Regions from separate parts of the Paenibacillus sp. FSL H8-0175 genome, predicted to be linked through region 2. Evidence: predicted binding sites of a transcription regulator. Region 2 holds the regulator's gene; each other region holds the start of a gene.
The links. The regulator Rex, encoded in region 2, represses fermentation and respiration genes when NADH is low (regulators of the CRP and FNR family bind a similar motif). The targets are predictions, from matches to a motif close to TTGTGAAATATTTCACAA.
Positions count from the first base shown of each region.

Region 1: a site for Rex is predicted at 1,730-1,747, ahead of MHH46_RS31570 (cytochrome ubiquinol oxidase subunit I). Genes of this name have one in related genera too.
Region 3: a site for Rex is predicted at 1,810-1,827, ahead of nirB (nitrite reductase large subunit NirB). Genes of this name have one in related genera too.

Region 1 covers NZ_CP150299.1:7,115,445-7,118,733, reverse strand. The annotation lists gene MHH46_RS31585 (S1C family serine protease) at 1-646, shown strand, start outside; gene MHH46_RS31580 (cold-shock protein) at 1,066-1,266, shown strand; gene MHH46_RS31575 (cold-shock protein) at 1,359-1,586, shown strand; gene MHH46_RS31570 (cytochrome ubiquinol oxidase subunit I) at 1,809-3,212, shown strand; gene cydB (cytochrome d ubiquinol oxidase subunit II) at 3,199-3,289, shown strand, end outside.
Region 2 covers NZ_CP150299.1:4,737,215-4,740,503, reverse strand. The annotation lists gene dinG (ATP-dependent DNA helicase DinG) at 1-890, shown strand, start outside; gene MHH46_RS21095 (redox-sensing transcriptional repressor Rex) at 1,021-1,674, shown strand; gene MHH46_RS21090 (amidohydrolase) at 1,661-2,962, shown strand; gene MHH46_RS21085 (DUF5590 domain-containing protein) at 3,222-3,289, shown strand, end outside.
Region 3 covers NZ_CP150299.1:5,061,970-5,065,258, forward strand. The annotation lists gene nirB (nitrite reductase large subunit NirB) at 1-1,692, opposite strand, end outside; gene MHH46_RS22640 (hypothetical protein) at 1,923-2,633, opposite strand; gene ric (iron-sulfur cluster repair di-iron protein) at 2,784-3,289, opposite strand, start outside.

The sequences.
Region 1 (3,289 bases), 2.4 Mb from region 2:
AGGTGAAACGGTCATTGCTATCGGTAATCCGCTAGGACTTGGTGATACATTGACCTCGGGGATTGTTAGCTATACTGAACGGATGGTTCCCGTATCCCTTAATCAGGATGGAGTATATGACTGGGAACAAGAAGTGATACAGACCGATGCGGCGATTAATGAAGGAAACAGTGGCGGCGCATTAGTGGATCTGGATGGCAAGGTCATTGGAATTAACACAATGAAGATTTCAGATACGGGTGTAGAGGGTCTGGGTTTTGCAATTCCTGCGAATCATGTGATAGATATCGCTAATGAGCTGGCTGAAAAAGGACATATTGCCCGTTCGTACTTGGGTGTATATTCAGTTGATTTGAACAATCCGTACGTTCCACTAGCAGAAGATCAACGCAATGAATTGAACCTGCCGAACAGTGTTAAGGATGGAGTAGTTGTTCTAGAAGCCGTTGGCCCTGCGAAGGAAGCTGGACTGCAATTCAATGATGTCATTACCAAATTTAATGATCAATCAATCATATCTACCCTTTCTCTTCGCAAGTACTTATATAATCATACGAAGATCGGTGATGATCTGAAAATTACTTACTATCGAAACGGCGAGGCCAAACAGGCAACAGTTAAACTTCTTGAAAAACCACAGGAATAATATGCTGGAAGTCGGTATATAATGATATAGCAGTTACGACAAGTAGAGCGGACTACCCCTTCGATTCCGAGGGGGTACCTTCTTGAAAAAGCGGATAAAAGTAACGTTTTTGGAAAAGCTATTTTTCTAAAACCATGATAATTATGCCAGAAAAAGGATCTATTTAGGGAATAAACACTAAGTGGCAGCCCTTACATTGGAAGGTAATACTTATTAGGGCAAAAACGGATATATTCGGATGCTTGCTTGCCTTTGCTAATCAGGTGTGGTAATATGATATCAATCATACATTTAGTCCCTAATTCTCGCATTGAAAAGGGCTGTCATATTTGGTAATACAACCTTTTTCAATGTGTGAATTTTTTCTTTGTTTGAAGATAAAAAGAACATATTAATTTAAATTTGTGGAGGTAACACACATGCAAACAGGTACAGTTAAATGGTTCAACGCAGAAAAAGGATTCGGATTTATCGAAGTTGAAGGCGGAAGCGACGTATTCGTTCACTTCAGCGCAATCACTGGCGACGGCTTCAAAACTTTGGACGAAGGCCAACGCGTTGAATTCAACGTTGTTCAAGGCAACCGTGGACCACAAGCCGAAAACGTTGTAAAACTGTAATAATAGAAGAAACCGTCCCAGCTTGTGAAAGTTGGGACGGTCTTTTTATATCTAGTTACTCACTATTGACTTACAGGATGGGAGGAACGGCAATGAACTACCGGAAGAAACCTTTGGAAGAAATACCGGAAGAAAATACCGCAATTTGGGCATGTACCAATGAGGGATGCAACGGATGGATGAGGGATAATTTCGCATTTGAACATGCGCCTTCTTGCCGTCTATGTGACTCTCCAATGGTTCGCAGCACGAAGATGCTACCCCAATTGCTTAATTCGAATGGCGATCTCAAATCGCTGAAGAAGGGTATTTCCATCTAACCAATACCTAAATGAGTCAAGCATTTAATAGAACGACGAACCACTCAAGACGGGTAAACCGTCTTATTTTTTTTGCTTTCTTTATGCTAAATTGTGATCTTTGTCACAAATCATTTGAATTTCACCGTTAAATGACTATCTTTATGTGACATTTATCACAAAAAGAAGTTTAAATTTTTGACAGAATATAATTAACGAAAAGGGGAGAAGGAAGGGACAAATATGGATACAGTAATGCTGTCGCGTATACAATTTGCGTCGACGACAATATTCCACTATTTCTTTGTACCGGTATCAATCGGACTAGCGCTCTTGATTGCAATCATGGAGACAATGTACGTTAGAAAAGGTAATGAAGAGTACAAAAAAATGGCGCAGTTCTGGGGAAAGCTATTCCTCATCAATTTTGCAGTAGGGGTAGTTACAGGGATATTGCAGGAATTTCAGTTCGGGATGAACTGGTCCGATTATTCACGTTTTGTTGGTGATGTATTCGGGGCTCCACTTGCAGTTGAGGCATTGGCAGCCTTTTTTCTGGAGTCTACTTTTATTGGGATATGGATATTCGGTTGGGATAAAGTGTCCAAGCGAGTACATTTACTGTCCATCTGGCTGGTAGCATTCGGTACGATGTTATCTGCATTCTGGATTCTAGCGGCTAACTCTTTTATGCAGCATCCTGTGGGTTTTGCGATAAATAATGGACGTGCAGAAATGAACGATTTCTTCGCGCTTATTACGAACGGACAATTGCTGGTTGAATTCCCACACACCGTACTGGCTGCTTATGCAACAGGTGCTTTTCTTGTAACAGGTATTAGTGCTTATAAAATATTGAAGAAACAAGAGGTTTCTTTCTTTAAGAAGTCTTTTCAGATTGCAGCCATCGTAGGGATTATTTCTTCTATTGGTGTAGCTGTTGCTGGTCACGCCCAAGCGCAATATTTGGTTGAAACTCAACCAATGAAAATGGCAGCTTCCGAAGGACTGTGGGGTAAGAGTGGTGACCCGGCACCTTGGACCGTATGGGCAAACATTGATCCAGAGAATCAAATCAGTACTGGAGAATTTCAAATTCCTTATATGCTGAGTTTCCTTTCATACAGTAAATTTTCCGGTGAAGTTAAAGGTATGCTTGAGCTGCAAGCGGAGTATGAGCAAACCTATGGCCCCGGTGATTATATTCCACCTGTACGTACGACATTCTGGAGTTTCCGGATCATGGTTCTAGCAGGAACGTTAATGATTGTATTGGGAATGTATGCTATGTACTTAATGTGGCGCAAAAAAATGGACCGTCCGAACACTTGGTTTATGCGGTTTATGTTATGGGGCTTGTTGCTTCCTCCGATTGCGAATACAGCCGGTTGGGTTATGACCGAATTCGGGCGTCAGCCATGGACGGTATTCGGACTGATGACAACGGAAGACAGTGTGTCGCCTAATATTACAAGTGGTCAAGTTCTGTTCTCCGTGATTTCTTTTACAACGATTTATTTAATTCTAGGATTAGTGTTGGTCGGATTGTTTATTAAAGTGATTAAAAAAGGTCCTTATGCAATGGATAACGATCACGGCGATTCGAATGATCCATATAACGAGGAGGGTTCCCATGATATCTCTTAATGAATTGTGGTTTGTGCTGATTGCAGTTCTGTTTATAGGGTTCTTCTTCCTGGAGGGTTTCGATTTCGGCGTAGGGA
Region 2 (3,289 bases):
GAAATTACCGTAGCAAATCCCTACAGCTGTATGCCGTCCCTGTGGATGTTAGCATCCAGCTTAAAGAGTTGTTCTTCGATAAGAAAAAAAGCATCGTGCTTACCTCGGCGACGCTATCTGTAGATAAATCTTTTCAATTTATGATTGATAATCTCGGACTTAACGAAGCTGCAGAAGAGGGACGTCTAATGACCTCACTCCTTCCATCTCCCTTTAAATATCGCGAGCAGGCACTGCTAGTTATACCGCGTGATTTTCCTAGTGTGAAGGGCAGTGTGGGCGATGCTCGATTTGTCGATACACTCGTACAGTCATTATCGGAAGCTGCTAAAACAACACGTGGGCGGATGCTGGTTCTGTTTACTTCTTATAAAATGCTGCGTCAGGTATATGATCCGCTTAAAGAGGCTTTAGCCTCACAAGAGATTACGGTGCTTGGTCAAGGCGTGGAAGGTGGCAGCCGGAGCAAGCTGATCCGCCGCTTTCAGGACAGTGCAGCATCCGTATTGCTGGGGACGAGCAGCTTCTGGGAAGGTGTAGATATTCCAGGTGAAGCACTGACTTGCCTGGCCATCGTGAGACTTCCATTTCAACCGCCGAATCACCCGTTGGCGGAAGCGAAGTCGGAGTTATTACAGGCCCAGAAGAAGAATCCGTTCATGAAATTATCTGTTCCTCAAGCGGTTATTCGTTTTAAGCAGGGATTCGGAAGACTGGTTCGCACGGCGCAGGATCGCGGAATAGTTATTGTTTATGATACAAGGGTTATTGAATCTCATTACGGGAAGTATTTCCTTTATTCATTGCCTGGTCCCAAAATGGAGCATATGCTTACTGATCAAATGGTCCCACGCATAGCGGAATGGCTAGAGGATGGCGGCGCTTCTTAAAACGCTCGTCTTCAGTTTAGCTCCTCCTTATCCTTAAGGGCGGTGTGTTACAGTACCGTCCTTAATAAGGAGAGGTAGACGTTTGAATATGGATTTTCACAAGAACATTACTATTTTTAGGAGGAAAAATATGAAATCGGATAAAATATCAGAAGCCGTTGTTCGCAGACTGCCTGTGTACTTGCGTTTTTTGAATGATCTCCAGAATCGCGAAATATTAACAGTTTCCTCTCAGGAACTTGGGCAAAAGCTTGATCTTAATCCCGCACAGATTCGTAAGGATTTAGCATATTTTGGTGACTTCGGCAGAAAAGGTATCGGCTATGATGTAACGTATCTTATTGAGAAAATCCGTCATATCCTGAAGCTGGATCAACAGCTTAATGTAGCTTTAGTTGGAGCAGGTAATCTCGGACATGCCTTGTCTAATTACAATGCATATCTCAAAGATACTATGAAAATCACGGCTATATTTGATTCGTACGCTCCTAAGGTTGGACGTAAGATCAACTCACTTACTGTGCAACCGATGGATGAACTAGGCAGCACAATTCGTGAGCAAGGTATTCGCATTGCCATTATTACCGTACCTGATTCAGAAGCTCAAAATGTAGCAGATATCCTCATTTCTTCTGGGATTGAAGCGATTTTGAACTTTGCCCCTGTGATTCTGAAGACACCACCGAATATCCGGGTGCATGCAGCTGATTTTACAACTGATCTGCAAAGTCTTGCTTATTACTTGCGGGATGGAAAGGAAGAAAGTGAACATGAACAACAATAAAACGATAATTAAGGGCGGGTATTTTCTGACTCCGGGAACGGATGAGCCGGTTCTGAGTGGATATATGACTATTGAAGATGATTTAATCACTTACATAGGAAAAGAAGAGCCTCAGATGGAAGCTGGAGTGCAAGTGGTTGATGGCAGCCGTCTGCTGTTCATGCCTGGACTTGTAAACACACACGGTCATGCGGCGATGTCTTTGCTGCGTGGATATGGAGATGATTTAGCGCTACAAGTGTGGCTTCAGGAGAAGATGTGGCCAATGGAGGAAAAGTTCACCGGTGATGATGTATACTGGGGAACCTCCTTATCTGTATTGGAAATGCTGAAGGGTGGAACTACGACCTTCCTCGATATGTATGATCATATGGACCGAGTAGCCGAGGTAGCTGAGTTATCAGGTATCCGTTCCGTATTGATGCGTGGTGTGATCGGGTTATGTCCAGAGGATGTACAGAATCACAAGCTTGCGGAAGCGATTTCTTTTGCCCGTAACTGGCATGGAAAGGCTGACGGTAGAATTACTACTATGATCTCGCCACACGCCCCTTATACTTGCCCTCCTGACTTCCTGGTTAAGTTCGTGCAGGCAGCGCATGATCTGGATTTACCAATGCATACGCATATGTCCGAAACGAAACGTGAAGTGGAACAAAATGTGGCGGATTACGGGTTGCGTCCTGTAGCTCACTTAGAGAAGCTTGGAATGTTCACACGTCCCTCGATAGTTGCACATGGTGTTCATTTAAATGATGAAGAGATTGAGATCTTGGCTCGCCATAATGTGGGTGTATCTCATAATCCGGGCAGTAATTTGAAGCTGGCTAGCGGAGTGGCTCGGGTTACTGATCTTCTAAAAGCTGGTGTGAAGGTGTCTCTTGGCACGGATGGCGCGGCAAGCAACAATAACTTGGATATGTTTGAAGAGATGCGGCTTGCAGCTCTCATTCATAAGGGTGTCAGCGGTGATCCAACGGCTGTCCCTGCTCCAGAAGCTCTGCGTATGGCTACAGAATATGGCGCGCAGTCCATCTTTTTAAATAATGTAGGCAGACTTGCTGGAGGGATGAAAGCAGATTTCATTGCTATTGATATCGATCAGCCGCATTTGCTGCCACACACAGATCTGTTGTCTCATGCAGTTTACTCTGCTAGCGCTAAGGATGTTGAGCATGTGTGGGTGAATGGTAAACAGGTCATCAAGCATGGACAATGCTTAACCCTGGATGAGGAAGCTATCCGGCGTAAAGCGCAAGAAGCCTTCGAAGGTTTATTGAAGCGTTAAGTCTGGAGAATAACGAATAAATAATAGGCTGTGACTTTTTGCTTTTAGCAAAAGTTGCGGCCTTTTGTGTATTTTTAAGGCTGGGAAAGCTAGAAAATTATGAAATTTTGGATAAACGCGCGGGTGTGTTATATAATCAAAAAAGATATATTACTAGAAAGGGAGCTGTACCTTGAAGAAAAGGAAAAAATGGATCCTCCTGGGGTCAGTTCTGATTCTGCTCCTGGGGTTTGGACTTATCCAGTTCTATGCCTATATTATGAAAGATCAATGGAACGAGCGTGATATCGCTAAGGATGTTGCCAAAACCAGAGCGGGTCTAACAGA
Region 3 (3,289 bases), 320 kb from region 2:
ATAGGTTCCGTCTTTCTGAATATTGGCTCCCATACGTTCATTAACAAAGCGTGATTCCTTCTCGTCTTGATGTGTATCCGGATTTATCATCCCCAGATAATAGTTAATCGCCGGACGGCATTTAGAGCAGCCTTCCTCTTGTTTCCAACCCAGTACATGCATAACCTCTTTAGTAGTACTAAGACCTTTAGCTGTAATCTCAGCAACAATCTCATCCCGGCTAAGCGTTGTGCAGCTACAAATTCCTTGCTTGGCAGACTGCTCAAAACTATCACCCAGGACAAATTGTAAAATTTGTTCTACAACCGGTTTACAACCTCCGCAAGAGCGCGTCGCTCCTGTACATGCTTTTATTTCGTCCACAGTAGTAAAACCATTTTCTATGACCGCATCCACAATCGCTTTTTTCGTAACCCCGTTACAGCCACAAACGATTTCTTCGTCCGCCATCGCTTCTACGGATGTGCTCTTTTTGGCTCCACTTCCGCAGCAGCCCGTACCCATAACCTCTGTATAAATTTCATCGGTCATTACAGCGCCTTGTTTTACTAACTTTTGCAGGTTAGCCGACTCTGTCACATCCCCGAACAGGACTGCACCAACAATGACATTGTCTTTGAGCAGAATTTTCTTATAGGTTCGCTTCCATTCATCTTTGCTTGAGATTACAGTATGTTCAGGAGAATCCATAAACTCACCTGCAGAAAATACATCCACTCCGGAAATTTTTAATTTGGTGGAGACAACAGAACCTTCATATGGGTTTGTGTCGCTTCCGCAGAGATGTTTAGCTAGAACCATCCCCTGCTCAAAGAGCGGCGCTACTAATCCGTAACAAACTCCGCGATGTTCGGCACATTCGCCAATGGAATATACATTTTGCATAGAGGTCTGCAGATAATCGTCCACTACAATCCCACGATTAACAGCAATTCCGCTTTCTTTTGCCACAGTTATATTCGGTTTGATGCCTACAGCCATAACTACAAAATCAGCCGCAAGTGAAGTGCCATCACTAAATTGTAATCCACTTACTCTCTGTTCCCCGGTCAATTCTACTGTTTGTTTGCCCATAGCAAATTTCACGCCTTGACGCTCTAGCTCAGCCTGCAACATAGAGGAGGCATTACGATCCAGCTGGCGCTCCATTAGATCTTCCATCAGATGCACTACAGTAACGTCCATGCCAAGGTTCACAAGACCCTTTGCCGCTTCCAAACCAAGTAAGCCCCCGCCGATTACCGCTGCTTTGTTGTATTGTTTAGCCGCAGCCAGCATCGCATCACAATCTGCAATATCCCGGAAACCCACTACGCCCTCCTTATCACAACCAGGCACAGGTAAAATAAATGAATTCGAACCCGTTGCAATAATCACTTTATCGTAAGAAACAGCCATACCGTTATCCGCAATTACTTGCTTGGAATGCTCGTCAATTCGCGTAACTGTTGTTCCAGTATGCAAGGTAATGTTGTTATCTTCATACCAATTCCAGTCGTTTAGGATGATATCATTGATGGTTTTGCTGCCTTCGAGAACATAGGACAACATGATCCGATTATAATTGGGATGAGGTTCGCTTCCAAAGACCGTAATGTCATAAGCTCCACCTAGCTTCAATATCTGCTCTAGCGTACCTATGCCTGCCATACCGTTGCCGACTAATACTAATTTTTCTCTCTTCGCTGCCATGGTTAGGTGCCTCCTCAGTCTTATCCGTTCTTGTTGAACTTTGCTTCAACTTCTCTTCTACATAATGGAATTATACATTTCAAAATTTAAGAGAGATTGTGATTACAGTCACATTAAATGTGAATGTTTTCACATAAAAATAAGACAACTTTATTAGGTTATAACTTCCAATTAAAAAAGCCAGATCACGGGTTCTGAGCAACCGTAGATCTGGCATTTATGTACTTTTTTTAACGTATAGCCAATAAAATCTCCAATTCATCCTGCACTCTAAGCTTCATGTCCATTCCATTCTCAAGCAGCTGCTTCCCATTCACCTTCATCTTCCAAACTTCATTGCTAAGGGGAGTATAATCACCAATGGATAACACCTTTTTGTTGTCTTCGGTCAACTGCACCACACTGCTGTTCTTCAACAAACCTCTCACTGTTAAATCTTCAGTAAATCCCATAACATATGAATGATTCAAATTCACTTGCTCACTTCCACCATTCACGGTCAACAACACAATTTGAAGGGGTTCCTCTTGTTCCTTAGACATCGCCGTAATTACTAATTTTGATTCATGCCCGACTGTTCGACCCCAATCCTCAGGTCCAATGGTCTCCCCATCCATTTGCAGCTCCCAATTCATTCCTGGACCGAGTGAAATATTATTTACCGTTAGAATGCTTGTGTTATCCTCAGAAAAGGTGGCCTTCCCACTACCTTTCAGTAGGTCAAAGATCGTTATCCCTTTTCTGTAGCTCTCGCTAAGCTGCTTGTCCAAAGGGTTGGTAAGCAAGTCATTTCCCGCAACGATAAGCGAAAGCGTAGGCCCGTCTGATCCTGCTAAGCCATTATTCCCTTCATTATTAATGTCAGCAAGAGTGGAACACCCACCTATTATGAATACGATGACTAATCCTAGTAACAACCTCCACATATATTTCGTGGGCATAGTGACACCGCCTTGTCCCGCCTAATGACCACACAGCGTCTCAGGCTTGTAGTAAGTTATGCATACTGTCTATTTAAGAATAACGTAAATAAGCTTTGTTCTCAAATATAAAAAAAGTCCCCTAAGGGACTCTATGAAAACTCATTTTTTCTACTGGAATCTAGGGAACAATATATTATTCTCCAGATGAACATGTTCAAAAGTCATGCTCTCCAGCTCCTCTAGCCGGGCATAAGTCAAACGATAGGTTGTACAAGCATGAGCCGGTGGGGTGAAATCAGCTGTTATTTTGCGTATTTGTCTCAATAGTTCGCCTGCTGTGTCATGTTCACTCTCAAGGTCAACTAATGCCTCACGAAGTATGGTCAGCCCTTCTTCACTTGGATTGGCATCATACGCTAATAATTTTGGAAACTCGTCTTCCTCTTCTTTAGCTGTATGCTGAAGCAGATCTTCCTTGAGTGCATTAAACAAACTATATAACTCTTCTAAATGAGGGGAATCTCCGCCATGAACCCGGTATACCTTAGTTACATTTTGGCTAATCAGGGGCAGCTCTTCACGCAGGTAATGGTGATGTTTACTCACGATATGCTCGATTAACTCTGCAGAAGGTGCTGTGTTCCATGCGAGTTCTTCTTGAGGTACCGGATATT